Regions from separate parts of the Pannonibacter sp. Q-1 genome, predicted to be linked through region 3. Evidence: predicted binding sites of a transcription regulator. Region 3 holds the regulator's gene; each other region holds the start of a gene.
What was found. The regulator PhoB, encoded in region 3, activates phosphate uptake and scavenging genes when phosphate is short. The targets are predictions, from matches to a motif close to TGTCATNNANCTGTCAT.
Positions count from the first base shown of each region.

Region 1: ACVNHC_RS21310 (arsenate-mycothiol transferase ArsC) is a predicted target of PhoB. The motif match lies at 1,317-1,333, and genes of this name have one in related genera.
Region 2: ugpB (sn-glycerol-3-phosphate ABC transporter substrate-binding protein UgpB) is a predicted target of PhoB. The motif match lies at 7,700-7,716, and genes of this name have one in related genera.

Region 1 is NZ_JBSXNB010000009.1:31,902-42,320, reverse strand. Features, by position in the region: gene ACVNHC_RS21315 (tannase/feruloyl esterase family alpha/beta hydrolase) at 1-1,097, opposite strand, end outside; gene ACVNHC_RS21310 (arsenate-mycothiol transferase ArsC) at 1,385-1,858, shown strand; gene ACVNHC_RS21305 (VTT domain-containing protein) at 2,005-4,026, shown strand; gene ACVNHC_RS21300 (YeeE/YedE family protein) at 4,132-4,563, shown strand; gene ACVNHC_RS21295 (YeeE/YedE family protein) at 4,569-5,027, shown strand; gene ACVNHC_RS21290 (MBL fold metallo-hydrolase) at 5,051-5,944, shown strand; gene ACVNHC_RS21285 (SulP family inorganic anion transporter) at 6,271-8,055, shown strand; gene ACVNHC_RS21280 (hypothetical protein) at 8,314-9,441, shown strand; gene ACVNHC_RS21275 (MmcB family DNA repair protein) at 9,493-10,002, shown strand; gene ACVNHC_RS21270 (FAD-binding domain-containing protein) at 10,071-10,419, shown strand, end outside.
Region 2 is NZ_JBSXNB010000005.1:197,313-207,731, forward strand. Features, by position in the region: gene ACVNHC_RS15840 (FadR/GntR family transcriptional regulator) at 110-850, opposite strand; gene yjfF (galactofuranose ABC transporter, permease protein YjfF) at 892-1,872, opposite strand; gene ACVNHC_RS15850 (ABC transporter permease) at 1,869-2,903, opposite strand; gene ytfR (galactofuranose ABC transporter, ATP-binding protein YtfR) at 2,900-4,465, opposite strand; gene ytfQ (galactofuranose ABC transporter, galactofuranose-binding protein YtfQ) at 4,558-5,520, opposite strand; gene ACVNHC_RS15865 (Na/Pi cotransporter family protein) at 5,720-7,405, opposite strand; gene ugpB (sn-glycerol-3-phosphate ABC transporter substrate-binding protein UgpB) at 7,880-9,211, shown strand; gene ugpA (sn-glycerol-3-phosphate ABC transporter permease UgpA) at 9,281-10,165, shown strand; gene ugpE (sn-glycerol-3-phosphate ABC transporter permease UgpE) at 10,177-10,419, shown strand, end outside.
Region 3 is NZ_JBSXNB010000001.1:299,111-309,529, reverse strand. Features, by position in the region: gene ACVNHC_RS01385 (SRPBCC domain-containing protein) at 1-75, shown strand, start outside; gene ACVNHC_RS01380 (ATP-binding protein) at 319-1,659, shown strand; gene ACVNHC_RS01375 (substrate-binding domain-containing protein) at 1,792-2,805, shown strand; gene ACVNHC_RS01370 (substrate-binding domain-containing protein) at 3,148-4,194, shown strand; gene pstC (phosphate ABC transporter permease subunit PstC) at 4,265-5,725, shown strand; gene pstA (phosphate ABC transporter permease PstA) at 5,722-7,056, shown strand; gene pstB (phosphate ABC transporter ATP-binding protein PstB) at 7,071-7,868, shown strand; gene phoU (phosphate signaling complex protein PhoU) at 7,908-8,618, shown strand; gene phoB (phosphate regulon transcriptional regulator PhoB) at 8,656-9,354, shown strand; gene ACVNHC_RS01340 (GcrA family cell cycle regulator) at 9,559-10,131, opposite strand.

The DNA of each region.
Region 1 (10,419 bases), on a different contig from region 3:
ACGATACGCGGCAGATTGGCAAAGGCCTCCGCTTCGCTGTTGACCCGCCACATGCGCCAGTTGGACGAGGCCATGCCGGCATCCCAGACCCAGGGGGCGTAAAGCTGCTCCCCCTTGCTGTTGTGCGGCCCCTTGAGGATCGTCTGCAGCGCATCAATCTTGGGCTGGCTCAGGCAGCCGGTTTCCTGCCCGGCCTTGCAGGCAAGCGCGGAGACATCAAAGGCCTTCTGGCAGCCATCGATATCCTGCGCCAGACCATCCTTCAGGCCGTCCAGCCCGTCGCAAGCGTCCAGAATACCCCTGGCGAGAACATCCGTATCGTCCTTTGACAGGGACGTGCGGATATCACCGGAGATGGCGGCCAGTGCCTGCAGGTCGTGGGCGTGCTGCACGGCGGCCTTGGGCAGATTGAAACCGGGATAGGCAATCAGCAGCCCGTCGAAGGCATCGGGCATCCGTTCCGCAGCCACCATGGCATGGCGGCCGCCATTGGAGCTGCCAAGCCCGTAAGACCGCTGCACCGGCTGGCCGTAGAAGGCCTCGATCATCTGCAACGCCACCGGGTTGAGCCGGGCCACGGCACCATAGCCATAGTCCCTGCGTGCCTGAGGGTCGAAGCCGAAGCGCGCGCCGCCCGCAAGGCCTGCATCCTTCACCGCTGCGCCATCATGCCCTGCATCACTGGAGACGACCGCATAACCGCGGCCAAGCGCCGTCTGGCTCCTGTCGCCGCCCAGCACCTGACCAAGGGCGGGCACCACGCGGCCATCATTGCCGCCATTGAACTGATGCACAAAGCCGCCGTTCCAGTTTTCCGGCAGGCGCAGTTCAAAGGAAATGGCGTAGGTCTGACCATCCACGCCCGTGCGCTGGTCCAGCTTGCCCTGAACCACACAATGGGAAACGGGCGACATATCGGAGCGGCCAATCGCGGCATCCCTGGCAACCGCTTCGCTGCCGGTGACGTCCAGCCCCTCGATCTGGAACAGGCCCGCAGCGGCGGCGCAATCTGCCGCCGCCTGCACGTTTTCCGTGGCTGCCACAGGCAACAGCGGCGCCGCCAGCAGGCTGGCAAGCAAGGCTTGTCTGAATTTCATTCCGTCCTCCCGAAACAAAATCCGGTCTGCATCGTTTCCTGCCTGTGACTCAGCTCCTCCTGTGGTCACAGCCAGCAAGTGCAGTCCGGACGCAATCCGTATTGCAGGTGGTATGCTAACGGGCGTCCTTTTGGCTGGACAAGTCAAAACCGCACTACAGCCATACGCCCGCCACCTTGCCGGCCGTGCCGCGGCGTCCGGGTTTGCACGAACTGCCGCTGTCACACGTCCGTAGTGTCATCTGACTAAACAGGCGCCCAAGGGGCGATGATTCGAAGAGGCCTGGAATGACCCCGTCGACTGTGCTTTTCGTTTGTCCGGACAACGCCCTGCTGGGGCCGCTGGCCGAGGCGTACCTGAACAGCCTTGCGCCGCAGGGGATCCGTGCCTTTTCCGCCGGGCCCAATCCGCGCGGTGCGTTGCATCCGCTGGTGCGCCGCCTGCTGCAGGATCATGGCCTGGATGCGCAGGGCCTTGAGCCCAAGAGCTGGGACATCTTCATGCTGCCCCATGCGCCGCAGCCGGACCGCGTGGTGGCGCTGACGGACAGTGTGGCCGGCGGCCATCAGCCGGACTGGCCGGGCAACCCGCGCCGCACCCTGTGGCAGGTGGCGGCCTGCGAGGCTGACAGCCGTCCGGAAAGCCTTGCGGCCTGCAGCGAGTATTTCCGCCGCATCCGCCGCTGCATCGACCAGACGCTGGCCCAGCAGACAGCTCCCGTAGAGCGGCAGGCGCAGGAACTGCTCCTCGCATCCTGTTGAAGCCGCATGCACCTTGCCGAAACTTTCTGGTGCTAGATACCTGTTGAGCACATAGGCCGATACTTATATGCAGGCGGCCTTGGCCCGCGAAACTTCTGGCCGTGCATTGGCGCTGCATAGATGTTGCGATCAGGTGGAAGCCGTTCTTGACCGAGTATCTCAATCAGATCGTCACGTTCCTTGGGGATAACCCCGAACTGGCCGGGCTCATCTGCTTCCTGATCGCCATGGGCGAGGCGCTCTTCATTGTCGGCCTCTTCGTGCCCAGCACCGTTGTGCTGGTTGGGGCGGGCGCGCTCGCCGGGCTCGGCAAGCTCGATCCGGTGTCGATCTTCCTATGGACCACCCTCGGCGCCATTGCCGGTGATGCCATTTCCTATTGGGTCGGCTATTTCTACAAGGACCGGCTGCGCAATGTCTGGCCCCTGTCCCGCTACACCAGCATTATGGAGCGGGGCGAAGCCTTCTTCCGCCTGCATGGCGGCAAAAGCGTCTTCATCGGACGCTTCGTGCCGGGGGTGAAATCCGTTGTGCCGGGCATCGCCGGCATGGTGGGCATGGATGCCTGGTACTTCACGTTCGTCAACGTCACCTCGGCCATCGCCTGGGCCGTCTCGCACCTCGGACCCGGCTTCATTGCCGGCACGGCGCTGAGTGCCATCGGCGAGGTCAGCGGCCGTCTGGCGGTGATGCTGGGCGTGCTCTGCGTCATTCTCTTTGTCGTGATCATGCTGGGCCGCTGGCTCATCCAGATCATCATGCCGCTGTTCGCCGGCACCCATGGCGCCATCATCGGCTGGTTTGCCCGCCGTCCCGGCCCGGTCTCGCAGTGGGTGGCCCGCTCTTTCGATCCGCAGCATCCCCGCTCCACCGGCATGCTGGCATCCGCGCTCCTGCTGATCATCACCATGCCGGCCTTCTTCTGGCTGGTGACGCAGCTGACGCCGGGCGACAGCCTGACCCAGGCGGATCTGGCGATCCGCAACCTGTTCGAGAGCCTGCGCTCGCCGCTGGGTGACCGCATCCTCGTGCCCATCACCATGCTGGGCGATGGTTTTCTGCTGACCATCTTTGCGCTGCTGGTCGCAGCCTATCTGTTTGGCCGCAAGGCCTGGCGCCGGGGCACCGGTTTCCTCATCGCCGTCAGCACGACGGCGCTGTTCGTGCCGCTGATGAAGGCTCTCGTCGTGCGTGACCGGCCCAATGTCTTTGGCGACGGTGTGCACAGCTTCAGCTTTCCCTCCGGCCACACGACGGTCACCACCGTCATTTTCGGCATCATTGCCGTGCTGATCGCCCATGAGCGCTCGGCCTGGTCCAAGGCCGGCATCTTCACCATCACCGCCATCTATGTGCTGACCATGGCTTTCTCCCGGGTCTATCTCGGGGTGCACTGGACCAGCGATGTGCTGGCGGGCCTGCTGTTCGGCACCGCCATGGTCTCCGCCTTTGCCTTCGTCTTTGGCCATGTCCACAACGAAAAGGTGGGCCGGGGCGTGCTGGTGGCGATTGTCGCCAGTGCCTTCGTGGTGTTCGGCGGCTGGCACATCACACGCAACCTGCCTGCAGCGCTTGCCACCTACAGCCCCGTGCCGAACGAGCAGGTGCTTGACGAGGCGGATTGGCTCGACAGCGGCTGGACCCGCGTTGCCCCGCGCCGCGTCGGCCTCAGCGGCGATGATGAAGAGCCGTTGATCGTGCAATATGCCGGAGATCTCGGCGCCCTTGCCCGCCGGCTGGAACAGGAGGGCTGGCAAAAGGCTCCGGCCTGGACCGTAAGATCTGCGGCCGGGTTCATTGAAGGCCAGACGAGCGCGGAGGTTCTGCCCGCCCTGCCGCGGACCCATTATGGACGCTATGCCGCCCTGGTGATGATCCGCAACAGCCATGCGCCGGACAAGAAGGACGATATCCGTCAGGTGCTGCGCCTGTGGCCCACAAGCTTCGTCATCGGGAGCGGAGAGGACGTCAGCCCCCTCTATGCGGGCGGCATCATTTCGGAAGAGATCCTGCATCCTCTGGGAGAATTCTCCGCCCCCAAGACGGAACAGGCCGCCCCGCCGGCGGACCGCAATCCCTTCCTTCTGTTGCCGGGCGCGACGGAGCGCCAGCGCCCGGATGGATCGGCGGTGACCCTGGTCCCTGCCCCGCCACCGGCGGCTCGATAGTTTCACTTAATTGAAAATACGTCTTGGCATGGCCCGCTTAGTTTCCTATGTATGAAACAAGTGGCCGTTTCCGGCCACCTTCAGGCATATGAAGAGAGGGTCAGAATGCCAACCGAATTCACGCCGCTCCTGTCGCTGGCAGGGGGCGCACTCATCGGCCTTGCCGCCGTTGCCCTGATGGCCGTTCATGGCCGCATTGCCGGGATCACCGGCATTCTGGGCGGGTTTCTGCCGGGTTCGGGCGAAAGTGACCGCGGCTGGCGCATGGCCTTCATCGCCGGCATGATCGCCGCTCCCCTCACCGTCATGGCCGCGACCGGCAGCATGCCGCAGATCGCTGTGCCGGTTTCCACACTTGCGCTGGTGGCCGGCGGATTTCTGGTTGGCATCGGCGCCACCTTCGGCTCCGGCTGCACCAGCGGCCACGGGGTCTGCGGCCTGTCGCGCCTCTCCGCCCGCTCCATCGCCGCCACGCTCACCTTCATGGCCACCGGCGCGGTGACCGTCTTCCTTGTCCGTCACGTTTTCGGAGGCTGAGACCCATGCGTATTCTCTCTGCCTTTGCGATCGGCGTTGTCTTTGGCCTCGGCATCCTGCTGTCGGGCATGGCCAATCCGGCCAAGGTTTTGAATTTCTTCGATATTGCCGGAACCTGGGACCCCAGCCTCGCCTTTGTCATGGGCGGCGCCCTCGCCGTGACAGCCGCCGGCTACCAGATCCTCTTCCGCAAGGGCGGCGCGCCGCTGCTCGCCCCGCGCTATCTCGTGCCCACCCGCAAAGATATCGATCCGAAGCTCATCGGCGGCGCGGCCGTCTTTGGCATCGGCTGGGGCCTGTCCGGTTTCTGCCCCGGCGGGCTTGTGCCCGCGCTCGGGCTTGGCCAGAGTGAACCGTGGATCGCCTTTGCGGCCGTCGTCGCGGGCATGCTGGCTGCCCGGGCCATCGGCATGCTGCAGGCGCAGCAGAAACCGGCGCGTCCGAAGCTCGCATCCGGCGAATGACCTGACCCCTCAGGAGAAACACCATGAGCACGCAGTCCTATCCGGTTGACATGACGGTGACCCCCGAGGTCACCGCCTTCTTTGATCCGCTGACCAACACCATCAGCTATGTGGTGAAGGATCCGGCCTCGGAGGCCTGCGCCATCATCGACAGCGTCATGGACATCGACTATGCCGCCGGACGGATCAGCTATGTCTCGGCGGACCAGATCATCCGCTTCGTCGAGGAGAACGGCCTCAGGGTGGAATGGCTGATCGAGACCCATGTGCACGCCGACCACCTGTCTGCCGCGCCCTATATCCAGGGCAAGCTGGGCGGCAATCTGGGCATCGGCAGCCAGATCACTGTGGTGCAGGAAACCTTCGGCAAGATCTTCAACGAGGGCACGGAGTTCCAGCGCGACGGCAGCCAGTTTGACCGGCTGTTCGAGGATGGGGACACCTATCAGGTGGGCAGCATGACCTGCTTTGCCATCTACACCCCCGGCCATACGCCTGCCTGCATGACCCATGTGATGGGCGATGCCGCCTTCGTCGGCGACACCCTGTTCATGCCCGATGGCGGCTCCGCCCGCGCCGATTTTCCCGGCGGGGATGCCGGCACGCTTTACGATTCCATCCAGAAGGTGCTCGCCCTGCCGGACGACATGCGCCTCTTCATGTGCCACGACTACGGCCCCAATGGCCGAGACATCCAGTGGGAGACCACGGTGGGCGAGGAAAAGGCGCATAACATCCACGTGGGCGGCGGCAAGACCCGCGAGGAATTCATCGCCTTCCGCACGGCGCGCGATGCCGAACTCGACATGCCGAAGCTGATCATCCCCTCGCTGCAGGTCAACATGCGCGCCGGTCAGCTTCCCCCCGCCGATGACAGCGGCAAGACCTTCCTCAAGGTTCCGGTCAACGGGCTTTAAGGAGCGTTTGCGGTCAAAGCGTCAGGAATGAATGCAAGTCTTGATCACAGTGCGGAACGATCCTGAAGGCGTGTTTCATGGCAGGGCTTCACCGCCCCCCGCCCCCTGGTGGGGCGGGGTGAGGGGCGGGGGGCGCAGACACTCAGCCCGGCACGAGTTCAGTGGGTCACCCTACGGCAGCTCTTTTGCAACTAGATCAGACGTGGCTCTAAATTGCTGTCTCACAGCCCCCCACCCCTCACCCCTCCCCACCTTGGGGGAGGGGGGCGGAGACTCTGTGCCAGCAAAAGACATGTTCTTCGTTTTCTCCCTCCAGCGAGCCCCCAATGAACCGGCTTCAGCGCTATCTTCCGATCCTCGACTGGGGCCGTACCTATGACCGGGCGGCCGCCACCAATGATCTCATCGCCGCCGTGATCGTGACGATCATGCTGATCCCGCAGTCGCTGGCCTATGCCCTGCTGGCGGGGCTGCCGGCAGAGGTCGGGCTCTATGCCTCCATCCTGCCGCTGGTGGCCTATGCCATCTTCGGCACCAGCCGGGCGCTGGCGGTGGGGCCGGTGGCGGTGGTGTCGCTGATGACGGCTTCTGCCGTGGGCGAACTGACGGCGCAGGGCACGGCGGAATATCTGGGCGCGGCCATTGCGCTTGCCTTCCTCTCCGGGCTCATTCTCATCGTCATGGGCCTGTTCCGCCTCGGTTTTCTCGCCAATCTCCTGTCCCATCCGGTGATCTCCGGCTTCATCACCGCCTCGGGCCTGCTGATTGCTGCCAGCCAGCTGAAACACATTCTCGGCGTGCCGGGCGGCGGCACCACGCTGGTGGAAATCACCTCGTCTCTGGCCGCCAGTCTTGACCAGATCAATCTCATCACGCTTGCCATCGGCATCCCGGCCATCGGCTTCCTGTTCTGGGTGCGCAAGGGGCTGAAACCGCTTTTGATCCGCGCTGGACTGAAGCCAAGGCTCGCGGACAGCATCGCCAAGGCGGGCCCCGTGGCTGCTGTCGCCGTGACGACCTTGCTTGCTGCCGCCTTCAATCTCGGTGATGCGGGGGTGAAGCTTGTCGGCCATATTCCGGGCGGGTTGCCCACGCCTGTGCTGCCGCCCTTTGATGCGAAGCTGTGGCTGGACCTTCTGGGCCCTGCCCTGCTCATTTCCGTCATCGGCTTTGTGGAATCGGTGTCCGTGGCGCAGACGCTGGCGGCCAAGAAGCGCCAGCGCATCCTGCCGGATCAGGAGCTGATCGGCCTTGGCGCCTCCAATGTGGCCTCGGCCATTTCGGGCGGCTATCCGGTGACCGGCGGCTTTGCCCGCTCGGTCGTCAATTTCGATGCAGGCGCCGAAACCCCGGCGGCAGGCGCCTATACCGCCGTGGGCATTGCGCTGGCCACCCTGTTCCTGACGCCGCTTCTCGCCAATTTGCCCCAGGCAACCCTTGCCGCCACCATCATCGTCGCCGTGCTGTCGCTGGTGGATTTTCCGGCCCTGCGCCGCACCTTCATCTATTCGCGCAGCGACTTTGCCGCCATGGCCGCCACCATTCTCGTCACCCTGCTGGTGGGGGTGGAAACGGGCGTCACCACGGGCGTCATCCTGTCGGTGCTGCTCTATCTGTTCCGCACCAGCCGCCCGCATATGGCTGTCGTCGGCATCGTGCCGGGCACGGAGCACTTCCGCAATGTGCGCCGCCACAAGGTGGTGACCGGCAGCACGGTGCTGACCCTCCGCGTCGATGAGAGTCTTTACTTCGCCAACAGCCGCTATCTGGAAGACCGCATTCTGGAACTGGTGGCCGAGCACCCGGCGATCCGCCACGTGGTTCTGATGTGCACCGCCGTCAACGTGATCGACGCCAGCGCCTTCGAGAGCCTTGAGGAACTGAACCGGCGGCTGAAGGATTCCGGCGTCACCTTCCACCTGTCGGAGGTGAAGGGCCCGGTGATGGACCGGCTGAACCGCACCGATTTCACCCATCATCTCACGGGGCAGGTGTTCCTCACCCAATATGACGCCCTGTGCAGCCTCGACCCCGAAACCGCCCACGTCTCCGAATCCCGCCATCCCAAACGCCGCGCCATGAGCACGCTGTGGGACGGGCCGGAGATTTGAGGGAGGGGGAGCTCAACCCTCAGCTTTTCCATCGTCACCCCGGACGAAGCGCAGCGGAGATCCGGGGCCGGTGAGCCACGGTTTCCCGGTTATGCTTCTGGGACAACCAACTTGTACCCCGGCTCACCGGTCCCGGCCCGGGGGCCGGGATGACGATGGAGGGGCTGCGGATTCGCCGGCAAGCTGCTATGGCGCCTTGTCTGCCCCAAGCCACCTTTCACTTGCCTTCCGCACTTCACCCAAGCAAGGGTCGCGGCCATGGAACAGATGCCTCAGCCCATACCCGCAGAAGCACCGCCCGAGGCGAGCCTCCGGCAGCGGTTCGTATCCGGCCCGCAGAGCGGCGGGAGCGGCATTCTGGCCGTCGTCTATTCACAGGTGCGCGTGCCCGAAGGCCGGTTCGGGCTGGAGCGGCTGTTCATGGACACGCGCCATGCCTGCCTCTTCCTCAATGACCTGCGCTGGCGCTGGTATGAGGGGCAGACGGCGGCCATCGACGCGGCGATTGACGCCGCTGTGGCCGAGGCGAAACCCTCGCGCATCATCCACTATGGCTCGTCCATGGGCGGCCATGCGGCGCTGGCGGCGGGCTTGCGCCGGGGAGATGGCGAGGTGCACAGCTTCGGGCCGGAGCTGGAGCCCGGACGGCCCGGCACCCAGAGCGCCGGTTACGGCCTGCCCCACCCCGGCACGGCTGCTCAGGCGCTGACGCTTGCACCGGAGTTCGCAAGGCTTGAGACCCCGCCCGCCCATCCGCTGCATCTCTACTTCGGCCATTTCGATGCTGCCGATGCCGCAGGCGCGGCGCGGGTGCTGAGCCGCAAGGCGGAAGTCCCGGCGATGGCCGGCATCCACGTGCATGAACTGGCCTCCTGCCACGCCAGCCATGACCACCTCTATGCGCTGAACGTGATCCGCAAGATCATCCGCACCTTCGAGCGCGATCCGGCGGCGGAACTGGCCGCCCGCGATCTGCTGCAGCCCCTGCCGCCCGTGTTCCATGCCGGCTTCTCGCAGGCCGCCGAACTGCTGGCGCAAGGCCTCGTGCCGGAGGAAGCAGATCTTCTGCATCTGGCAGGCCTTGCCCCTGATCACATTGGCCTGCTGCGCCTCAGGGCGGATGCGGCCGCCGCGTGCGGAAATCTGGAATCCGCCCTTGCCCTGATGACACAGGCCGAAGCACAGATTGCCAGCCACCCCGGCCTTGCCGCCCTGCCCAAGCGCTGGCGCAAGGACCTGACGCTTGCCCGCATCCGCTGGATGGCGGACCTCGGAAGACAGGCGGCAGCGGCGGATCTGCTGAGGTCTCTCGCCGCGCAGATGCCCCATGACGCAAAGGTTCTGGCACTGGCGGGAGAGCTTGGCATCAACCTGCCGGAAAGCTGAAATGCAGGGACAGCTCTTGCATTTTTCGAACAAATGCGGAACATTTGCAGGATGAACCCGCTGGATCTTGCTCATACCAACCGCATTGCCCTTGATGACCCGCTGACGGACGGGCGCCAGTCCGAAACGGCGCTCAAGGTCTGGCGCGGGGCGGCCCGGCTCATGCGCCTGCAGGGCTTTGCCTGCCTGCCCGAGCTGACGCTGGCCTCCGGGCGGCGGGCGGATCTGATCGCACTGGGCCCGAAGCACGAGATCATCATCATCGAGGTGAAATCCTCCATCGCGGATTTGCGCGCGGACAGCAAATGGCCGGACTACCGCGCCCATTGCGACCGGCTCTATTTCGCCACCCATGTGGATGTGCCGTCAGAGATCTTCCCGGAAGAAGCCGGACTGATCCTGTCCGATGGCTATGCCGCCGATATCCTGCGCGAGGCCCCGCACCATCCGCTGGCGGCCGCGACGCGCAAGGCCGTGACCTCTCGCTTTGCCCGTCAGGCCGCCCTGCGCCTGCATGACCTCCTGGACCCGGACGCAAGGGCCATTGCCAGCGTGCTCTGATCCTTGGCGCGGGGGCTGGCGTAAGAGGGAAAATCTCCACGCGAACCACGCCCTTGCCAGACCCCGTCATGCCACCAGCACCTGCCACGGCCCCTACATCCTCCTCCTCGCTCGGCCTGCAGGTTGTCTGGTTCAAGCGGGACCTGCGCGCCTTTGATCATCAGCCCCTGTTCGAGGCCGCCCGCCTTGGGCCGGTGCTGCCGCTCTATATCGTGGAGCCGGGGCTGTGGGCGCAGCCGGACATGTCCGGCCGCCAGTTCGCCTTTCTGCGCGAATGCCTTGAAGAACTGCGGGAGGCGCTCGCCCGGCTGGGCCAGCCGCTGATCATCCGCACGGGCGAGGCCGTGCCGGTGCTTTCCGCGCTGCACCGGGCGCGGGGCATTGCCGCCCTGTGGTCGCATGAGGAAACCGGGAATC
Region 2 (10,419 bases), on a different contig from region 3:
CTCCCGGTGAGCTTGGCTCACCGGGAGTTGGTCAAGCCCATGCGGCGCCTGAGCAATCTCAAGGCGAGATGCGTCAGCATCGAAAGCCTTGGCATAAGAGTATCTGCCGTCACGCAGAAGCGTCTGCGGCTTCCTGTCTGGCGCTGGGCAGCACGCGGTCGCGGCCGATGATGATGACGCGCTCCATGGCCTTTGCAGCGGCCTGAGGGTCGCGCTGGCCGATGGCATCGGCAATGGCGCGGTGCGTGCCGGCGGTTTCGGCAAAGCCTTCGCGGCTGCCCGTGGGAGAGCTGAGGCGGAAAATGCTGACGAGGGCCGCGCCGATGAGGCTGCCGACCGAACTCATGAACGGATTGCGCGAGGCTTCCAGCACGGCCAGATGGAACTTCATGTCGGCTTCGGCGAAGGCGCGGGCGTCTTCCGCGTCGCGCATGGCATCGGTCAGCCGGTGCAGGGTGCGGATGTCATCGTCACTGGCGTTGAGGGCGGCCATGGACGCGGCCGCTGGCTCCAGTGCCAGCCGCACATCGGACAGATGATTGAAGAGGGCGGCATCGACGCCGCCGCTGAAGTGCCAGCTCAGCACATCGCCGTCGAACAGGTTCCAGAACTTGCGGTCGGTGACCTTGGTGCCGATGCGCGCGCGGGCCTGCACCATGCCCTTGGCGGCCAGCGTCTTCATCGCCTCACGCAGCACGGTGCGCGACACCTGGAAGCGCTCGGCCAGCTCATTGTCACCCGGCAGAACGGCACCGGAAGGGTATTTCCCTTCCACGATTTCCCGGCCCAGCACATCCACCACGCGCCCATGGCTGTTGCGCGGGGAGAAATTTGCGATACTGGGCTCCATCACGTTCATGTCCGGTTCCCAAGGCCCTCCGGGGGCCTCCTCTAGCTGGCTTGATGCATGCGCCTGTCCACCCCGCCGGTAAACCAAACCAGGCCCTTCTGCAACAAAATGAAGGCAAAGAGCAGCAATCCGATCACGATCTTGGTCCACCAGCTCGAAAGTGAGCCATCGAAAATGATATAGGTCTGGATCAGGCCCATGATCAGGACCCCGGCAAAAGTTCCGGCCACATAGCCGCTGCCGCCTGTGAGCAGGGTTCCGCCGATGACGACGGCGGCAATCGCGTCCAGCTCCACCCCCACCGCTGCCAGCGAGTAACCGGCCGAGGTGTAGAGCGAAAAGACGATGCCCGCGAGGCCCGACAGGAAGCCGGAAAGGGCATAGACCTGCACCGTGGTGCGGCCCACCGGCACGCCCATCAGCCGGGCCGTCTGCACCCCGCCGCCAAGGGCATAGACATTGGTGCCGAAGCGGGTGCGGTGGGCCAGGAAGATGCCGGCCGCAAGCGTCAGCAGCATGATGCCGCCAATCAGCGTCAGGCGCCCCTTGCCGGGCAGGCGGATGAACATGTCCTGCAGCGTGCCATAGAACTCATGCGTGACCGGGATGGATTCGGTCGACAGGACGAAGGCAAGCCCGCGCGCCAGGAACATCCCGGCCAGCGTGACGATGAAGGCCGGCATGGCGAGGGCGTGGATGATGCCGCCCATGGCCGCACCGAAGGCCGAGGTCAGCACCAGAACCAATGCGAAAGCTGCCAGCGGATGGATCGGCGTGTCGCGCAGCAGTACCGCGAGCAGAACTCCGGTGAAGGCGATGACCGAACCTGCCGACAGATCAATGCCGCCCGAGAGGATGACAAAGGTCATGCCGACGGCGGCGATGCCGAGAAAGGCGTTGTCCGTCAGAAGGTTGCCGGCCACCCGAGTGGACAGCATGGCCGGATACTGGGTGTAGCAGATGGCATAGGCCAGCACGAAGACGGCGAGCGTGATGAGAAGCGGAAGCTGGCGGGATGTCATGGCTTGGACAGCTCCCTCTTGGCTGGTCTTTCCGGCTGGCGCCGCAGCACGGTGAAAAGGCTCTGGATGGCGGGGGACTGGATCAGCAGGATCACGATGATGATGCTGGCCTTGATCACCAGATTGAATTCCGGCGGAAAGCCGGAGATCAGAATGCCGGTGTTGATCGACTGGATGATGAGTGCGCCAAGGGCGGTGCCGAATAGGGTAAAACGCCCGCCGAGCAGCGAGGTGCCGCCGATGACGACGGCCAGAATGGCGTCCAGTTCCAGCCACAAGCCGGCGTTGTTGGCATCGGCGCCGCGGATATCGGCGGCGGCGATGATGCCTGCCACCGCTGCGGCAAGGCCGGAGATCATGTAGACGGCGACGATCAGCACCCCGGCATTGACACCGGCGAGGCTGCTGGCGCGGCGGTTGATGCCGACGGCCTCGATGAGAAGGCCAAGGGCCGTGCGGCGCACCAGCAGGGCGGCGATGAGGGCGGCCGCCAGCCACAGCACGACGGGCATGGGCAGACCGAAGAGCGAGCCGCTGCCGACGAAGATCAGCCCCTCATGGGTGAAGGTGAGGATGGTGCCTTCGGTGATGAGCTGGGCAATACCGCGACCGGCCACCATGAGGATGAGGGTGGCAATGATCGGCTGGATGTTCAGCAGCGCAACGAGAATGCCGTTCCACAGCCCGCAGGCAAGGCCGATTCCAAGAGCAACGGTGATGGCCGCCACGGCGCTGCCGCTGCTGGCCACCGTTGCCGCTGCCGCCGCGCCGCAAATCGCCATGACGGCCCCCACCGACAGGTCGATGCCGCGCGTGGCGATGACCAGCGTCATGCCGATGGCGAGCAGGGCCACCGGTGCGCCGCGGTTGAGAATGTCGATCAGGCTGCCGTAGAGCCGCCCGTTGGCAATGCCGATGTCGAGAAAGCCGGGAAACAGCAGGGTGTTCAGCGTCAGCACCACGGCGAGGGTGATCAGCTGCGGGGCAAAGCGCCGGAAAAAGCCGCCAGCGGCCTCGAGGAAGGGCTTCATTCGGCTGCTCCTCTGGCCTGGTCCTGAGCGGACACATGTCCATGTCCGGCCTCTGCGATGGCCTGCATCACCTTGTGCGGGGTCACGTCCTCTCCTGTCAGTTCGGCCACATGCGCCCGGTCGCGCACCACGATCACCCGGTGGCTGTAGACCACCAGCTCCTCCAGTTCGGAGGAAATCACCAGCAGCGACATGCCCTTGGCGCAAAGATCCTCGATCAGGCGGATGATTTCTGCGTGGGCGCCCACGTCGATGCCGCGCGTCGGCTCGTCGAGGATGAGGAACTTCGGATTGAGCGCAAGCCAGCGGGCCAGAAGCGCCTTCTGCTGGTTGCCGCCGGAAAGCTGGCCGATGGGCTTTTCCCGGCTGGTGGTGCGGATATCGAGCGCCTTGATGTATTTGTCGGCGAGTGCCACCTGCTCCTTGCGCGGCACGGGCCGCATCCAGCCGCGCCGCGCCTGCAGCGCAAGGGCGATGTTCTCGCGGATCGAAAGCTCGGCGATGATGCCGTCATGCTTGCGGTCTTCCGGGCAGAAGGCAAAGCCTTCGGCAATGGCCTGACGCGGCGAGCCGAGTTTCAACACCCGACCGTCCATCCGTGCCTCGCCCGTATCGGCGGGGGCGGCGCCGAACAGAACTTCAGCGGTTTCCGTGCGGCCGGAGCCGAGCAGGCCGGCCATGCCCACGACCTCGCCCGCATGGACCGACAAGTCGAAGGGGGCGACATGGCCCTTGCGGCCGAACTGGCGGAACTGCAGCGCAGCTTCGCCTTCCGGTGCCGTGTGAACGGCTCGCTCCCGCGTTTCGGCCTCCAGATCGCGGCCGAGCATCAGGGCCACCAGATCAAGGCGTGGCAGCCCCAGAGCGGCACGGGTGGCGACCTTGCGGCCATTGCGCAGGATCGTCACCGTGTCACAGATTTCGTAGACCTGATCGAGGAAGTGGGAAATGAAGACGATGCCGAGGCCACGCGCCTTGAGGCCGCGCACCACGTTGAACAGCATCTCCACTTCCTGGGTATCAAGGCTGGCGGTGGGCTCGTCCAGGATCAGCACCTTGCCGGAGAGATCCGCTGCACGGGCGATGGCGATGATCTGCTGCACGGCGACCGGATAGGCCGACAGGCTGCGCCGCACGTCGATATCAAGGCCGTAGCCGGCCAGCAGCACCTTGGCCCGTGCTTCCATCTCACGGGTGTGGACCATGCCGAAGTGCATGGGCTGGCGGCCGAGAAAGAGGTTTTCGGCCACCGTCAGGTTACCGAGGAGATTGACCTCCTGATAGACGGTGCCGATGCCCATGGTCTGGGCGTCCAGCGTGTCGCGCGGGTCGATCCTGCGGCCTTCCAGCAGGATGTCGCCCCGGTCGCGCCGGTAGGCGCCGGTCAGGCATTTCACCAGCGTGGACTTGCCCGCGCCGTTCTCGCCGAGCAGGGCATGCACCTCGCCCGCCTGCAGGGTGAAATCCACGTTGTCGAGGGCGAGCGCGCCGGGAAAGGATTTGGTGATGCCGGTGGCCTGCAGCAGATGCTGCGGCCCGGCGTGGGTAGATCTGTCTGTCACGGCGCTGCTCCGCAGGCATTGGCCGCCGCAAGGGCGGTCAGAAGCTGGAGACCGGCAGAAGGGTGTCTGCCGGTCCCCCGATCAGGACCGGCTCAGTAGCCGAGGTCCTTCTTTTCTTCGTAGACCTTCTGCGGGTCGTCAGCCTTGGTGTAGAGCTTCGATTCCGTCTGAATGAACTTTGCAGGCAAAGTGCCGTCCTTGCGGAAGGCTTCCAGCGCGTCGAAGGCGGGGCCTGCCATGTTCGGCGTCAGTTCCACCGTGGCATTGGCTTCACCGGCGGCCATGGCGAGGAAAATATCCGGCACGGCGTCGATGGAGACGACGAGAATGTCGGTGCCCGGCTTCAGGCCCGCTTCCTTGATGGCCTGAATGGCGCCGACAGCCATGTCGTCATTGTGGGCATAAAGCGCGCAGATGTTCTTGCCGCCGTTTTCCGCCTTGAGGAAGCTTTCCATGACTTCCTTGCCCTTGGTGCGGGTGAAGTCGCCGGTCTGGCTGCGGATGATCTTCAGGTTGTCATGCCCGGCCAGCGCCTGCTCGAAGCCCTTCTTGCGGTCGATGGCGGGGGACGAACCGGTCGTGCCCTGCAGCTCCACCACGTTGCACGGCTTGCCGTTCACTTCCTTGACCAGCCAGTCACCAGCGACCGAGCCTTCATGCACCAGATCGGACCCCACAGCCGTCAGGTACAGATCCTTGTCGCTGTCGACCATGCGGTCGAGCAGGATCACCGGAATTTCCGCTTCCTTGGCTTCCTTCAGCACCGCGTCCCAGCCGGTGGCGACGACGGGGGCCAGCAGGATGGCGTCCACGCCCTGTGCGATGAAGGAGCGCAGCGCCTTGATCTGGTTTTCCTGCTTCTGCTGGGCATCGGCAAACTTCAGGTCGATGCCGCGCTGTTCCGCCTGCTGGCGGGTCAGGGTCGTCTCGGCGGCGCGCCAGCCGGATTCAGATCCGATCTGCGAAAAGCCAACCGTCAGCGCCATCGCTGAGGTTGAGGCAAGCGCGACCGTTGCGAGCATCGTCATGCCCGCCAGAGCTGTCTTCAATTTCATTGGTTCCTCCCAGAACACGAATGGCCGTGGCCGGAAGTCAAAAAATCATACTATATTATTATTGTAAAGATGGTGTTTGAGTCCTGATGCAACATTGCATTGTGCATGTGCGAAAGCGCGCAGCGCCGGGTACCCGGATGATGCGAATAAGATTTTGAAATATATGAGAATTTTTCGGAGCAGAGAGGCCTGGATTTTCTCAGGCCGTCTGCTCCTGCATCTGGCTGCTGCGCCCGGCGAGGCGGCTTTCGAGGATCAGGCCCTGTTCGGCGAGGATAGGATGGGCAACGGTGACCAGCAAGGAGTTGATTTCCTTGAAAGCCCGCACCAGCTCCAGATGCATGTTCGAGGTCGCCATGCTGGCCGGATTGCCGGTCTGCAGCCGCTTCAGGTGGCGGTTCTGGCTGTCGCGCTCCAGCTTGCGCAGGACTTCCTTCTCACGCATCAACTGTTCGGCTGAATCGATGTCGGCGGATATCAGCACATTCATCGCCATCTGCATGTTGGCCAGAACCCGTTCATGCAGGCGGGTGATCTCGGCCCAGCCTTCGTCGGAGAAGCGCAGGCCAAGCCGGTTGCGCTCCTCGGCCAGCGGCAGCAGCATCTTGGCGATGATGTCGCCGATATGCTCCAGGTTGATGGCAAAGTCGGTCAGCTCGATGCTGCGCCGGGCATCTTCCTGCTTCAGCTCGCCCCGGTTCACCTCAGCAATGAACAGCTTGATCTCGGTGTGCCGCCGGTTGACCTCCTCATCAAGGGCGCGCAGCGCGGCAATCTGGCCGTCCTGCGCCCCGGCCAGAAGGTCGATGACTGGCCGGTACATCTGTTCCACCGTTTCACCCATCAGCAGCAGCTCGCGCTTGGCCGAAGCCAGGGCAAGGCTGGGGATCCTGACGGTCGAGCGGTCCAGCGCGGAGCGCGGGCGCGTCTGCACCGGGTCCGCCACCACAGGCGGACGGGGCAGAATCAGCGCCGTCAGAGCCTGCATCGGCCCGGTAAAGGGCAGCGCCAGCACCAGCAGAACGGCATTGAACAGCACATGGGCGTTGACGATGCGGCTTTCCGGGGCAGCGCCGAGCCAGTCCAGCGGCGGGCTGGCCATCCAAAGCGTGAGCAGCACGGCGGCAGACCCGGCCGCACGAAATACAAGGTTGCCCATGGGGATGCGGCGCGCCTCGATGCTGAGCCCGCGCGTCAGCCACACGGCAATCAGGCCTGCGCCCATATTGGCACCCAGAACCATCGGCAGGGCCGCATTGAACGGCAGCAGGCCCGCGCCGGCAAGGCTGGCGAGCAGCAGCACCATGGCGACAGAGGAATGCATGGCCCAGGTCAGCAATGCGGCCAGGGCGAAGGCGGTCAGCGGGTCGCCCTGCAGATAGGTGATCACCGCCGGCAATGCTTCGCTGTGGCGCAGGGGCGCGGTGGCCTCACCGATCATCTTCAGCGACAGCAGCACGAAGCCGATGCCCAGAATGATGCGGCCCAGCTGGCGTACCTGTCTGGCCTCGAACTTCAGAAACAGCACGCAGCCTGTCAGCATCAGCAGCGGAATGAGCTCGGAGAGATCGAAGGCCAGAATGCGCACCACCAGCGCAGACCCAAGGTCCGCCCCCAGAAGCGCGGCGAGCCCCATGGAGGCACCCAGCAACCCGCTGGCGGCAAAGCCCGCGGCCAGAACGCCCACGGCCGTGGAGCTTTGCAGCAGGATGGCCAGAACCATGCCGGCGAACGCCATGCCGAAGCGCCCGCCCTTTGCCTGCCTCAGCGCATCGCGCAGGGCAGGCCCATGCGCCCGCTCCATACCGGTGCGCACCATCCGGACAGCCCAGAGCAGAAGCATGACGGCCGCAGCCAGATGCAGGATGACGAGAAAGGGATGCATGGCGGCTCCAAGAATAGCCCGTCAAACGGGAAGGCTGATTGTATACGCACTGCACAACCTGTTGTTCCTTCATACGCCCGAATGATGCAAATGATAAGGCGGAGAAGGAAAAATGCCGCTGAAACGCGCCATTTTGGCAGCAAAGAGAAAATAAGCTGGCAAAATTAATGAAGCCTGGCAAGGGCGGAGCCTGTGGTGCGGCGCTGCCGTGGTGATTTGGCGCTCAGGGTTGCATGTCTTTATGCCCCTTCGGGAGGAGGGGGCCGGACATGGCCGTTGTCCTGTTCAAGGAACTGTCGTACAACGTTCATATGAGCGACATATGCCGTTCATATGAACATAATAAGAAGCGCGGGGACAAACACAGACTGCAGCCGGAAAGCCCGTCTTTCAGGCCCGGTTCGAGTGTTCCAAGCGCTGTGTGGAGCCGGACCCGTGGAGCGGGGCGGTTCCTTGTTAGGGAGCAGAAAACCAATGGCTAAGCGTCATATCGCAGCCGGCCTCTTTGCCGCTGCCGCCCTCATGGGCACCACTTCCGTTTCGTTCGCTGCCACGGAAATCACCTGGTGGCACGCCATGGGCGGTGAACTGGGCCAGAAGCTCGAAGATATCGCCACCAAGTACAACGCCACCCAGAGCGAGTACAAGGTTGTCCCGACCTACAAGGGCAGCTACGCCGAGACCATGACGGCCGCCATCGCCGCCTTCCGCGCCGGCCAGCAGCCGCACATCGTTCAGGTGTTCGAAGTCGGCACCGGCACCATGATGGCCGCCAAGGGCGCCGTCTATCCGGTCTACCAGCTGATGGCTGACGCTGGCGAAGCCTTTGATCCGAAGGCCTTCCTGCCGGCCGTCGTCGGCTACTACACCGACACGGACGGCAACATGCTGTCCATGCCGTTCAACTCCTCCACCCCGGTGCTCTATTACAACAAGGACGTCTTCGAAAAGGCTGGCCTTGATCCGGAAACCCCGCCGAAGACCTGGGAAGAGGTCGAGAGCTTCTCCAAGAAGATCATGGAATCCGGCGCTGCCAAGTGCGGGTTCACCACGGCCTGGGTTTCCTGGGCGCAGACCGAAAACTTCTCTGCCTGGCACAACCTGCCGATCGGCACCCTGGAAAACGGCTTCGGCGGCCTCGGCACCGAGCTGACGCTGAACGGCGAGACCCAGGCCCGTCACTGGGGCAACCTGAAGAAGTGGCAGGACGAGGGCATCTTCCAGTACGGCGGCCCGGCCGGCGGCAACGACGCCCCCCCGAAGTTCTACTCGCAGGAATGCGCCATCTACATGAACTCCTCGGCTGCCCGCGCTGCCGTGAACGCAAACGCCAAGGACTTCAAGGTCGGCGTTGGCATGCTGCCCTATTACAGCGACGTTCAGGGCGCTCCGCAGAACTCGATCATCGGCGGCGCCACCCTGTGGGTGCTGCAGGGCAAGCAGGCTGAGGAATACAAGGGCGTAGCCTCCTTCTTCAGCTACCTGTCCTCCGCTGAAGTTCAGGCTGAATGGCACCAGGCCACCGGTTACCTGCCGATCACGCAGGCTGCCTATGACCTGTCCACGGAACAGGGCTACTACGAGAAGAACCCGGGCGCTGACGTCTCCATCAAGCAGATGACGCTGAATGCCCCGACCGCCAACTCCAAGGGCCTGCGCTTCGGCAACTACGTCCAGATCCGTGCGATCATCGACGAAGAGTTCGAGCAGCTGCTCAGCGGTTCGAAGACCTCGCAGCAGGCTCTCGATGACCTCGTCAAGCGCGGTAATGCGCTGATCCGCGAGTTCGAAGCAGCCAACAAGTAAGCCGGAAACGGCAAGCAAGCCCGCGCTTCCCGCGCGGGCTTGCTTCTTTTTGCGTTCAGGGTGGGACCCATGCAGACAAAACGCGCCATCTTTCCCAACAGGCTGCTGCCCTATCTCTTGCTGGCGCCGCAGCTTGCGATCACGGGTGTCTTCTTCCTCTGGCCGGCAAGCCAGGCGATCTGGCAGTCGTTCCTCAGAGAGGATGCCTTCGGCTTCAAGACCACGTTTGTCGGGGTGGATAACTACATCCGCCTGCTGGCAGATCCCACCTATCTGAATTCGCTCTATGTTTCGGCGATCTTCGCCGTTTCGACGGCGCTGCTGTCGCTGGGTCTGGCGCTCGTGCTGGCCGTGGCGGTCAACAGCCTGATCCGCTCGCGCAATGTCTATTCCACCCTGCTGGTCTGGCCCTATGCGGTGGCCCCTGCGGTGGCGGGCATCCTGTGGTGGTTCATGTTCAACCCGTCCATCGGCATCTTCCCCTATCTGCTGCATGGGCTCGGCTACAACTGGAACCACAGCACCAGCAAGGTGGATGGGATGATCCTCGTCATCCTCGCCGCAAGCTGGAAGCAGATCTCCTACAACTTCATTTTCTTCCTGGCGGGGCTTCAGTCCATTCCGCAGTCGCTGCTGGAAGCAGGAGCCATTGACGGCGCGCGCCCGGTGAAGCGCTTCTTCACCATCGTGCTGCCGCTGCTCTCGCCCACCACCTTCTTCCTGATGGTCGTCAACTTCGTCTATGCGATGTTCGACACCTTCCCGGTGATTGACGCGACCACCAAGGGCGGCCCGGCGCAGGCCACCAACATTCTCGTCTACAAGGTCTATTCCGACGGCTTCGTCGGCCTCAACCTTGGCTCCTCGGCGGCTCAGTCCGTCATTCTGATGGCGATCGTCATCGTGCTCACCATCATCCAGTTCCGCTTCATCGAGCGGCGCGTGGCTTACTGAGAGAGGCGCAAATGGTTGAGAACAAACCCTGGCTCACCGTCCTCACGCATCTTGTGCTGCTGACGGGCCTCTTCATCGTCGCCTTCCCGGTCTATGTGGCGGTGATTGCCTCCACCCATGGCCCGAGTGACTTCATGACCGGCGTCATCCCCATGCTGCCGGGCAACGAGGCGATTGCCAATTTCACCACCATGATGACGAGCGGCAACAGCTCGGCCGGCGCGCCGCCGCTCGGGCCGATGATGTTCAACTCG
Region 3 (10,419 bases):
TCCGGGGCTGGCTGGCCGCGTTTGCTGGAAGCCCTGACGAGGGCCGCCTCTTCACGCTACATCACCTCAGGATGAGTTCCGTTCGCCCGGCAGCACCGGCCGCTCCCCGCATCAGCCTTCCGGGGCCAGGGGACGCCTGCCGTTTCGCACAGTGACAGAACATGTGAAATGCCGTCAAAATGACACGGGACATTCATCTGGGCGTTGGTTCGATACGCTAATCTGGTTTTTGTCGTGTGAGTGACATAGAGCCGGGTTATTTCACCGGCTCATGATATTCCGTGGGAGCGGCGGGGCGGAAGCAGGCGCAGGTTCGCGATGACCAATACACAGATTGAAGACGAGAAGCTGCCTCCGCGCGAGCTGCAGGCAAGGCCGTCGCAGCGCCTGAAGGATGCGCGCTGGGTGCTGTTCACGGCCGGCGCCGTGCTGATTCTGCTCTGGGCCGTCTTCCGTATTCCGCTTCTGGCCGTGCTTTGCGGTTTCTTCGCCGTGTTTCTGGCCGCAGCCCTCGGTCCCCGCCGCAGCGATGCCGTTCGTGCCCTGCAGCTTGAGAACAAGCGCGACCTGCGCCGCATGTGGCCCGGAACCGGCATCAAGGTGACGGCCGACGCGCTGCCCATGCCCTGTTTCATTGCCGACGGGCGGGGCATCACCCGTTATGTGAACACGCTGGCCCGCGAGCACTATCCGGCCGTCCGCCCGGGGGACCCGATTTCCTTCGGCCTGCGCACGCCATCCCTGCTGGAGGCCTTCGACCGCGCCCGCTCGCAAGGCACGGTGGAACGGATCGAATGGGCGGAGAAAGTGCCGACCGAATCCTGGTTCGAAGCCAGTATCGCGCCGATCTATCTGCCCTCGCTGAAGCCGGGGCAGGACGAACCCGCCATGCCCGACTTTCTGCTGGTGGCCCTGCGGGACCTGACCGAGCAGCGCCGGCTGGAGCGCATGCGCACCGACTTTGTCGCCAACGCCAGCCATGAGCTGCGCACGCCTCTGGCATCCCTCACCGGCTTCATCGAAACCCTGCAGGGGCCGGCCAAGGACGATGAGCGGGCGCGGGAGCGGTTCCTTGCCATCATGCTGGAACAGGCGAACCGGATGCGCCGCCTGATCGATGACATTCTGTCCCTGTCCCGCATCGAGCTGAAAGCCCATGTGCGTCCGGACAAGCTGGTGGATCTGCGCGAGGCCGTGCGCCACACCAATGACGCCCTGTCTCCGCTGGCGCGCGAGCTTGGCATGGAGGTGCACGTGGATGTGCCCGAGCAGGAGGCCGTTGTCCGGGGTGACCGTGACGAGCTGATCCAGGTGACCGAGAACCTCGTGGAAAATGCGCTGAAATACGGCAGCACCGGCAAGCGTGTCGATGTTTCGGTCCGCCCGCAGGGAAGCGGGCAGGGCTGGGTACTGACCGTCCGGGACTATGGCGAGGGCATTTCGTCGGAGCATCTGCCGCGGCTCACCGAACGGTTCTACCGCGTCGATGTCGCCTCCAGCCGCGCCATGAAGGGCACCGGCCTCGGGCTTGCCATCGTCAAGCACATCCTCACCCGGCACCGGGCCCGCCTGGATATCGAAAGCCAGCCGGGGCAGGGGGCGGCATTCTCGATCACCTTTCCCGCAGATGGACAGACCGGGGCTGCAGCCTCACGTTGATCCGTCAAAATCTGCAAGGCGTCATGCAACTCTCACATCGTCTCATTAGGACATGTGCTATAGGCAGTCATGCCGAAGCGGCCGTCCCCGTGACGGATCCCGCGCTTGAGTTGCACGCCGGAGATCATCAGCATGACAAGACATTATCTTGGAGCTGCGTTGCTTCTGCCCGCCCTCGTGGGGGCTGGCCTGCCTGCACAGGCGCGTGACAAGGTGCAGATAGTCGGTTCCTCGACGGTCTATCCCTTCGCAGCAGCGGTCGCCGAACGGGTTTCTCTTCAGAACGGCGGAAAATTTCCGGTCATCGAATCCACCGGCACCGGAGGCGGCATCAAGCTGTTCTGTGCAGGCGCGGGGGATGCGACACCCGACGTCACCAACGCTTCAAGGCCGATGAAGCCGGCCGAACTGGAGGAGTGCCGCGCAAATGGCGTCACGCCGGTCGAGATCCGGTTTGGCTTTGATGGCATCGTGCTTGCCGGAGCCGCAAGCGGGGAAGACATGGATCTCTCCCTCGAACAGCTCTTTCTGGGCCTCGCCCGCAAGGTGCCTGTGGAAGGCCGTTTGCTGGACAATCCCTTTCAATCCTGGCGTCAGATCAGCGCAGAGCTGCCGGACAAGCGCATCGAGATCCTTGGTCCGCCGCCGACCTCCGGCACACGCGATACATTCGTCGAAATTGCCATGGAGCAGGGCTGTTCCGCACTTGCCGATGCAGGAAGCCTCGGGCTGAAGGGCGCAACCTGTCATGAATTGCGGCAGGATGGGGCCTTTCTGGAGACGGGCGAGAACGATGACCTCGTTGTGGCCATGCTGGAGCAGAACCCGCGGGCCCTCGGCATCTTCGGCTATTCCTTCCTGGACCAGAACCGCGGCGGGCTGAAAGCCGTGAAGATCTCCGGTGTCGAGCCATCCGCCGTCACGATTGCGGCTGGCACCTATCCCCTGTCCCGGCCGCTTTATTTCTACGTGAAGGAGGAGCATCTGGGAAAGATCCCGGGGCTTGAGGAATATCTCCTTGAATTTGCGTCTGAAAAGGCGCTGGGTCCGGGCGGTTATCTGGCCGGGAAGGGCCTCATTCCGCTGCCGAAGCACCAGCGGCTCGAGAACGAGAAGCTGGCTGAGGAACTGGCGGCGGCCCATTGACCGCAGCTTTTCAAGAGGGGATGGGAGGCATTGCCGCTCTCCGCTGCTGCGGGCGCTGCCGGCAGGGTTCCTGGCGCGCTGCCGGCTAACAAGATGCTCCCGGTCTGACAGGCTGTCCCAGCCGGAGCGGCCCTGCTCGCCCGCCAATGTCACAAAACGGCATTTGTTGGGGCGACTTCAGAAAAATTATTCAATTTTATCAATAACTTAAATTGTCACAAAAGTGATATGGAACTGACATAGAAGTCTCATCTGCGGCCGTTAGGTTCCGCTCGTCGCCAGGGCCTCAGGGGAGGCTGGGTGGCGCGCCCAAAAACCTTGACATTCAAAGGGAGTGGTCAAGTGAAGTTCAAAACCCTCGTAAGCACGGTTGCCCTCGCGGTTGCCGCCACCGCAGTCGCCGGCGCCGCTCAGGCTCGTGATCAGATCCAGATCGCCGGTTCCTCGACGGTTCTGCCCTATGCTTCCATCGTTGCTGAAGCTTTCGGCGAAAACACCGACTTCCCGACCCCGGTCGTGGAATCCGGCGGTTCGGGCGCTGGCCGCAAGAAGCTCTGCGAAGGCGTTGGTGTGAACACCATCGACATCGCGAACTCCTCCAGCCGCATCACGCAGTCGGACATCGACACCTGCAACGCCAACGGTGTCACCGAGCTCATGGAAGTGCGCATCGGCTATGACGGCATCGTGTTTGCTTCCGACATCAACGGAAACAAGTTCGAGTTCACCCCGGCTGACTGGCACTCCGCTCTGGCCGCCCAGGTCGTGAAGGATGGCCAGCTCGTTGCCAACCCGAACAAGAAGTGGAGCGATGTGCGCGCTGACCTGCCGGAGCAGGACATCCTCGCCTTCATTCCGGGCACCAAGCATGGCACCCGCGAAGTGTTCGACGAGAAGGTTCTGCACGCTGGCTGCAAGGCCAACGGCATCGAAGAAGCTCTGAAGGCTGCCAACGGTGGTGACGCCAAGGCTGCTGCCAAGGCTTGCATGGCGCTGCGCACCGATGGCGTGTCCATCGACATCGACGGCGACTACACCGAGACCCTGGCTCGCGTTGCTGCCAACCCGCATGGTATCGGCGTGTTCGGTCTGTCCTTCTACCAGAACAACACCGACAAGCTCCAGGTTGCGACCATGGGCGGCATCGTTCCGACGGTCGAGAGCATTGCCAAGGGTGAGTACCCGGTTTCCCGTCCGCTGTTCTTCTACGTGAAGAAGGCTCACATCGGCGTGATCCCGGGCCTGAAGGAATACGTCGAGTTCTTCGTCTCCGACGATATCGCAGGTCCGGATGGCCCGCTCGCTCAGTACGGCCTCGTTTCCGATCCGGAACTGGCTGCGACCCAGAAGGCCGTTGCTGACGAAGTCGTCATGGGTCCGCTCAAGTAAGCGGTTCGAGCCTATGGAAGGCCAGGGTGGCGCAATAGCGCCACCCTTTGCTCTGTGGATTGGATAGCTCATGAGCCTCGGTGCCCTTCTCCTTATAATTGTTGCTCTTGCCTTTGTTGGGGCGTTCGCTGGCAGAAGCCGGGCGGTGGCTCTCGTTGGCGGAGATAGACGGAAACTGCATTCGCTGCCGGGCCACTATGGCACGGTTGTGTTTCTGTTCACGGCCGTTCCGGCGCTCGTGCTGATGGCTGCCTGGCTGTTTTTGTCGCCGGTGATTATTGAAGGAGCGGCGTCGCGGAGTCTTCCGGAGGCGTCATCCGACAGCTCGACTGCCATGACACTGGTGATGACCGACGTTCGCCGTATTGCCGGCGGGCTGCAGGTTCTTGCCCGCCGTGGTGATCTGTCTGAGGAAAGCATCGCGGAAATGCGCGGTGATCTCAGCCTCATTCGCGGCCGCATGGCGCAGGCAGGGGTTGCCCTCGGTGCCGATGTGCGCAGCGAAGTCTTTGAGGCTGCCAAGTCATACCGCGCGATGACCAATTCCTCCCGGTTCATGATGGCCATTGCGGTGATTGCGGTTGCGGCCGCCGGGCTTGTCTGGTCGTTTTTCCGGATTAATCCGGACTTCCGCGCCAGAAATGTCTCCGAGCAGTTCACGCGTTCAATGCTTCTTGCTGCATCGCTCGTCGCCGTGCTGACGACCTTCGGCATTGTGTCGTCCCTGCTGTTTGAGACCTATAATTTCTTCAACATGTACCCTGCGACCGAGTTCTTCTTCGGTACGGTCTGGAATCCGCAGTTCCGCGGCGGCTCCGAACTGGGCATCCTGCCGTTGCTCTGGGGTACCTTGTATGTCTCGACCGTCGCGCTCCTGTTTGCCGTGCCGATTGGCCTTTATGCGGCAATCTACATGTCGGAATATGCGTCCAAGCCGGTTCGAAGCATCGCCAAGCCGCTGCTTGAGCTGCTGGCGGGTATCCCGACCATCGTCTACGGCCTTTTCGCCCTGATCACGGTTGGCCCTTTCCTGCGCGACTACTTCGCCCAGCCCATGGGCCTGGGCAATTCGTCGTCGTCGGTGCTGACTGCCGGTCTCGTGATGGGCATCATGCTCATCCCCTTCGTGTCATCACTCTCGGATGACATCATCAATGCGGTTCCCCAGTCTCTGCGTGACGGCGCCTATGGCCTTGGGGCCACCAGATCCGAGGCGATCCGGCAAGTTGTCTTTCCTGCGGCCTTGCCGGGCATTGTCGGCGCTGTCCTTCTGGCAGCAAGCCGCGCCATTGGCGAGACCATGATTGTGGTGATGGGCGCCGGAGCTGCAGCCAAGCTGGGGCTCAATCCGTTCGATGCCATGACCACCGTTACAGTGAAGATCGTCAGCCAGCTGACAGGTGACACGGAGTTCGCCTCACCGGAGACACTGGTCGCCTTCGCGCTTGGCATGACGCTCTTTGTCTTCACTCTGGGACTGAATGTCGCCGCTCTTTACATCGTCCGTAAATACCGGGAGCAATACGAATGACCAGCGTCGATACTGTTCCGTTCAAATCGATCTATAACCCGGATGCACGGACCAAGCGGAGAAATGCGGCAGAGCGCCGGTTCCGCTTCTATGGAATGACGGCCATTTTCATTGGCTTGATGTCCCTCGTCATCCTTCTGTCTTCAGTGCTTTCCAGTGGCCTTGCTGCATTCAACCAGGCCTTTGTTGAGTTCGATGTGCAGCTGACGGAATCCGCCCTCGACAAGTCGGGCCAGCGGGATCTTGAGGAGATGAAGAAGGTCAGCACGGTCGGCTACGGGAATGTAATCCAGAAGGCGCTTCTGGAGGCTCTGAACCGTGCGGGCATTGAGACCGGCGGTTTGTCCGACAGGGAAATTTTTGATCTCGTCTCCAAGGAAGCACCGGCGACACTGCGCAACATGGTGCTGGCGGATCCGAACCTTGTCGGCCAGACAATCAAGTTCAAGACCTACGCCAACGGCCGTGTCGATGGCTACTTCAAGGGCCGCGTCACGATGGACAGCGCGAAGCTGGATAGCAATATCTCGCCTGAGCAGCTGGAACTCGCCGACAGAATGCGCGCAGCCGGCATGATGTATGAGGGCTTCAACTGGGGCTTCTTCTTCGGACCGGATGCCTCCGACTTGCGTCCTGAAGCGGCAGGTCTGGGTATCGCCTTCCTCGGCTCCATGTACATGATGATGATTGTTCTTGTCCTGGCGGTTCCGATCGGCGTGGCGGCGTCCATCTACCTTGAGGAATTTGCCCCCAAGAACTGGTTTACTGACCTGATTGAAGTCAACATCTCGAACCTGGCAGCCGTTCCGTCAATCGTGTTCGGTATCCTTGGCCTGGCTGTTTTCATCAATTTTGCCGGTCTTCCCCAGTCGGCCTCGCTGGTTGGCGGTCTTGTCCTGACGCTGATGACGATCCCGACAATCATCATTGCCACCCGTGCTGCGCTGCGCGCGGTGCCGCCGAGCATCCGGGATGCGGCGCTTGGGGTCGGTGCGTCGAAGATGCAGTCGATCTTTCATCACGTGCTGCCGCTTGCCGCTCCCGGCATCCTGACTGGAACGATCATTGGCTTGGCTCAGGCCCTTGGTGAAACCGCACCCCTGCTGCTGATCGGCATGGTTTCATTTGTTCGCAGTTTCCCGTCTGCTCCGCCGGAAGGCTTCTTCGAGCCGGCAGCTGCCCTGCCTGTTCAGGTCTTCAACTGGACGCAGCGTGGTGACCCGGCTTTCGTCGAGCGCGCATCCGGAGCCATTATCGTGCTGCTGGTGTTCCTGATCGTAATGAACCTGGTTGCCATCATCCTGCGCCGCCGCTTTGAGCGCCGCTGGTAAGAAAGGGATTACCGATGAATGTCAGCGCAAAAGTGGAGAACGGCGTGACCCACGCAGAACCCAAGATCGTCGCCCGCAAGGTTCAGGTCTATTACGGCGACAAGCACGCCATCAAGGACGTGGACATCAAGATTCAGCCCCGTTCCGTGACCGCCTTTATCGGTCCGTCGGGCTGCGGCAAGTCCACCTTCCTGCGCACCCTCAACCGGATGAACGACACCATCGACATCTGCCGTGTTGAAGGTGACATCCTGATCGACGGCGAGAACATCTACGATCCGAAGGTCGATCCGGTGCAGCTGCGCGCCAAGGTCGGCATGGTGTTCCAGAAGCCGAACCCGTTCCCCAAGTCGATCTACGAGAACGTCGCCTATGGTCCGCGCATCCACGGCCTGACCCGCAACAAGGCGGAACTCGATGAAGTGGTTTCTGCCTCGCTGCAGAAGGCCGGCCTGTGGAACGAAGTGAAGGACCGTCTTGATGGTCCGGGCACGGGCCTGTCCGGTGGCCAGCAGCAGCGTCTCTGCATTGCCCGCGCCATCGCCGTCAGCCCGGAAGTGATCCTCATGGACGAGCCGTGCTCGGCCCTTGATCCGATCGCGACCGCCAAGGTCGAAGAGCTGATCGACGAGCTGCGCACCAACTTCACCATCGTGATCGTGACGCACTCCATGCAGCAGGCTGCCCGCGTGTCCCAGCGCACCGCTTTCTTCCATCTCGGCAATCTGGTCGAGGAAGGGGCGACGCAGGACATCTTCACCAATCCGCAGGACAAGCGCACGCAGGATTACATCACCGGCCGTTTCGGCTGATACTGGATCTTGCGCCCCAGAATTTGAGAGGAACACGACATGTCCGAGCATACCGTTAGCTCGTATGACGAGGAACTGCGCGCCCTGGCCGGCCGGGTCGCCGAAATGGGCGGTCTGGCGGAGAAGCTGGTGAATGATGCCGTCACCGCTCTGCTGACTCACGATCTGCCCAAGGCACAGGCCACCGTTCAGGCCGATGCCAAGCTGGACGAGATGCAGCAGGAAATCGAGGCGAAGTTCATCCGCATCGTCGCCCTGCGCCAGCCGATGGGCCAGGATCTGCGCGAGATCATGGCCGCAGGCCGCATCGCCAACGATCTGGAGCGTGTCGGTGACCTTGCCAAGAACATCGCCAAGCGCGTGATTGCCATCGACGGCGTCTTCAATTCCAAGAAGGCCGCCTTCGGCGTCGAGCACATGTCCGATCTGGCGCTGAACCAGCTCAAGTCGGTGCTGGACGCCTATACGGGCCGTGATGCCGAAGCCGCCAAGGCCGTGCGCGAGCGCGACGATGAGGTGGATGCCATCTACACCTCGCTGTTCCGCGAGCTGCTGACCTACATGATGGAAGATCCGCGCAAGATCACCCAGTGTGCCCACCTGCTGTTCTGTGCCAAGAACATCGAGCGCATTGGTGACCATGCCACCAACATCGCCGAAAACGTCTATTTCATGGTGACCGGTGACCAGCTGCTGGAAGCCCGCCGCAAGATCGACGAGATGGGCATTGCCGAAAACGAAGGCGCCTGATCTGCCTGCCTGTAAGTGACGTCCGGAGCATATTGCCATGCCCAAGGTTCTTATCGTTGAAGACGAAGAGCCCCTGAGCCTTCTGCTGCGCTACAATCTCGAAGCCGAAGGCTATGACGTGGACTCCTGCAACCGGGGAGATGACGCCGAAATCCGGCTGCGGGAGACGCAGCCGGACCTCTTGCTGCTGGACTGGATGCTGCCGGGACTTTCCGGCATCGAGCTGTGCCGCCGCGTCCGGGCCCGGTCCGAAACCGAACGCCTGCCGATCATCATGCTGACGGCACGCGGCGAGGAGGCCGAGCGCATCCGTGGCCTCGCCACCGGGGCTGACGACTATGTGGTGAAACCCTTCTCGATCCCCGAGCTGATGGCCCGCGTGCGCGCCATCCTGCGCCGGGCCCGCCCGGAAGTGGTGTCCACCATGCTGAAGTCCGGCGATCTGGAACTGGACAAGGAAACCCACCGCGTCCGCCGCAACGGCAAGGAAATTCACCTGGGGCCGACCGAGTTCCGCCTGCTGGAATTCCTGATGACCTCGCCCGGCCGCGTCTTCTCGCGCGAGCAGCTGCTCGACGGCGTGTGGGGCCACGATGTCTATGTGGATGAGCGCACCGTCGACGTTCACGTCGGCCGCCTGCGCAAGGCCATCAACAAGGGCAAGGTGAAGGACCCGATCCGCACGGTCCGCGGCGCGGGTTATGCCTTCAACGATCAGTTCGCCGTCGCCAGCTGATCCGCTCTGCTGCAATTATTCTGGAAAGGCCCGCCATCCGTGCGGGCCTTTTGGCTTTTGGAGAAGCGCGCCACTTTGCGCCGGCGTTCCCAGCCGCTCAACAAATGCAGCCGGACGTCCAGCCAACAAAAAAGCCTGCCGCAGCGGGCAGGCTTGATTGGGTGAGGGAGCCGCTTGGGGTGCTGGTTGGCCCCCTCTGAAGCATCAGCCGCGAAGGGCTTTCTTGTCCGGAGCGGCGCGGCGGCGGTCGTTGACCGGCTGGTAGGCGATCCGGCAGTGCTGCGGGCAATAGGGAACGCCGGGCTCCGAATGGCGGCCGCAGAAATAGAAATCCGCAGAGGACGGGTCACCGATCGGCCACTTGCAGGTGCGCTCGGTGAGGGTGAGGATTGTGGCGCGCTCGGTGAAGGGCACCAGTTCGGCGAGCGGTGCTGCTTCCACGTCGATGGCCACATCTTCCTGCGGTGCCATCTTCAGTGCGGTGGCGCCGCGCAGCTGCGGCGTTCCTGCCGAAGGCGTGCGGATGGTGGAGGTGGCCTGCACCGTGGTCTGCTGCGGCGCGGCGGCTGCCGTCACCGGCGCCGTTGCGCTGCGCGGGCGGCGCTGCTTGGTGACAGGGGCCGCCGTCTTGGCGCGGCCCGACAGGCCAAGGCGGTGAACCTTGCCGATGACAGCGTTGCGCGTGATGCCGCCAAGCTCGGCAGCAATCTGGCTCGCGCTCAGACCGTCCGTCCAAAGCTTCTTCAAGAGATCTACGCGTTCGTCAGTCCAGCTCATCTGTCGCACCCCGTCGTTTGCGGCTGTAGAATTTTACGCATTAACCATGAATTAAGGCACGCGTGGTCCGCGCCTTAGTGGCCATATCCAGTATGATTTGGTGAACTACAGCACGACATGTCGTATCCGACTGGTTGGACACTACAATGGGCGGTGAAGGCGAGGCAAGTTGGGGGCAAACATGAACCGGGGACGAAACGACTTTTCCCCAGATAACCGGGGTTGACTTTTACCTTCTGCGGCAATGGCGGAAATGCGCCATTTGCATTGACACCCATAGGCAGGACC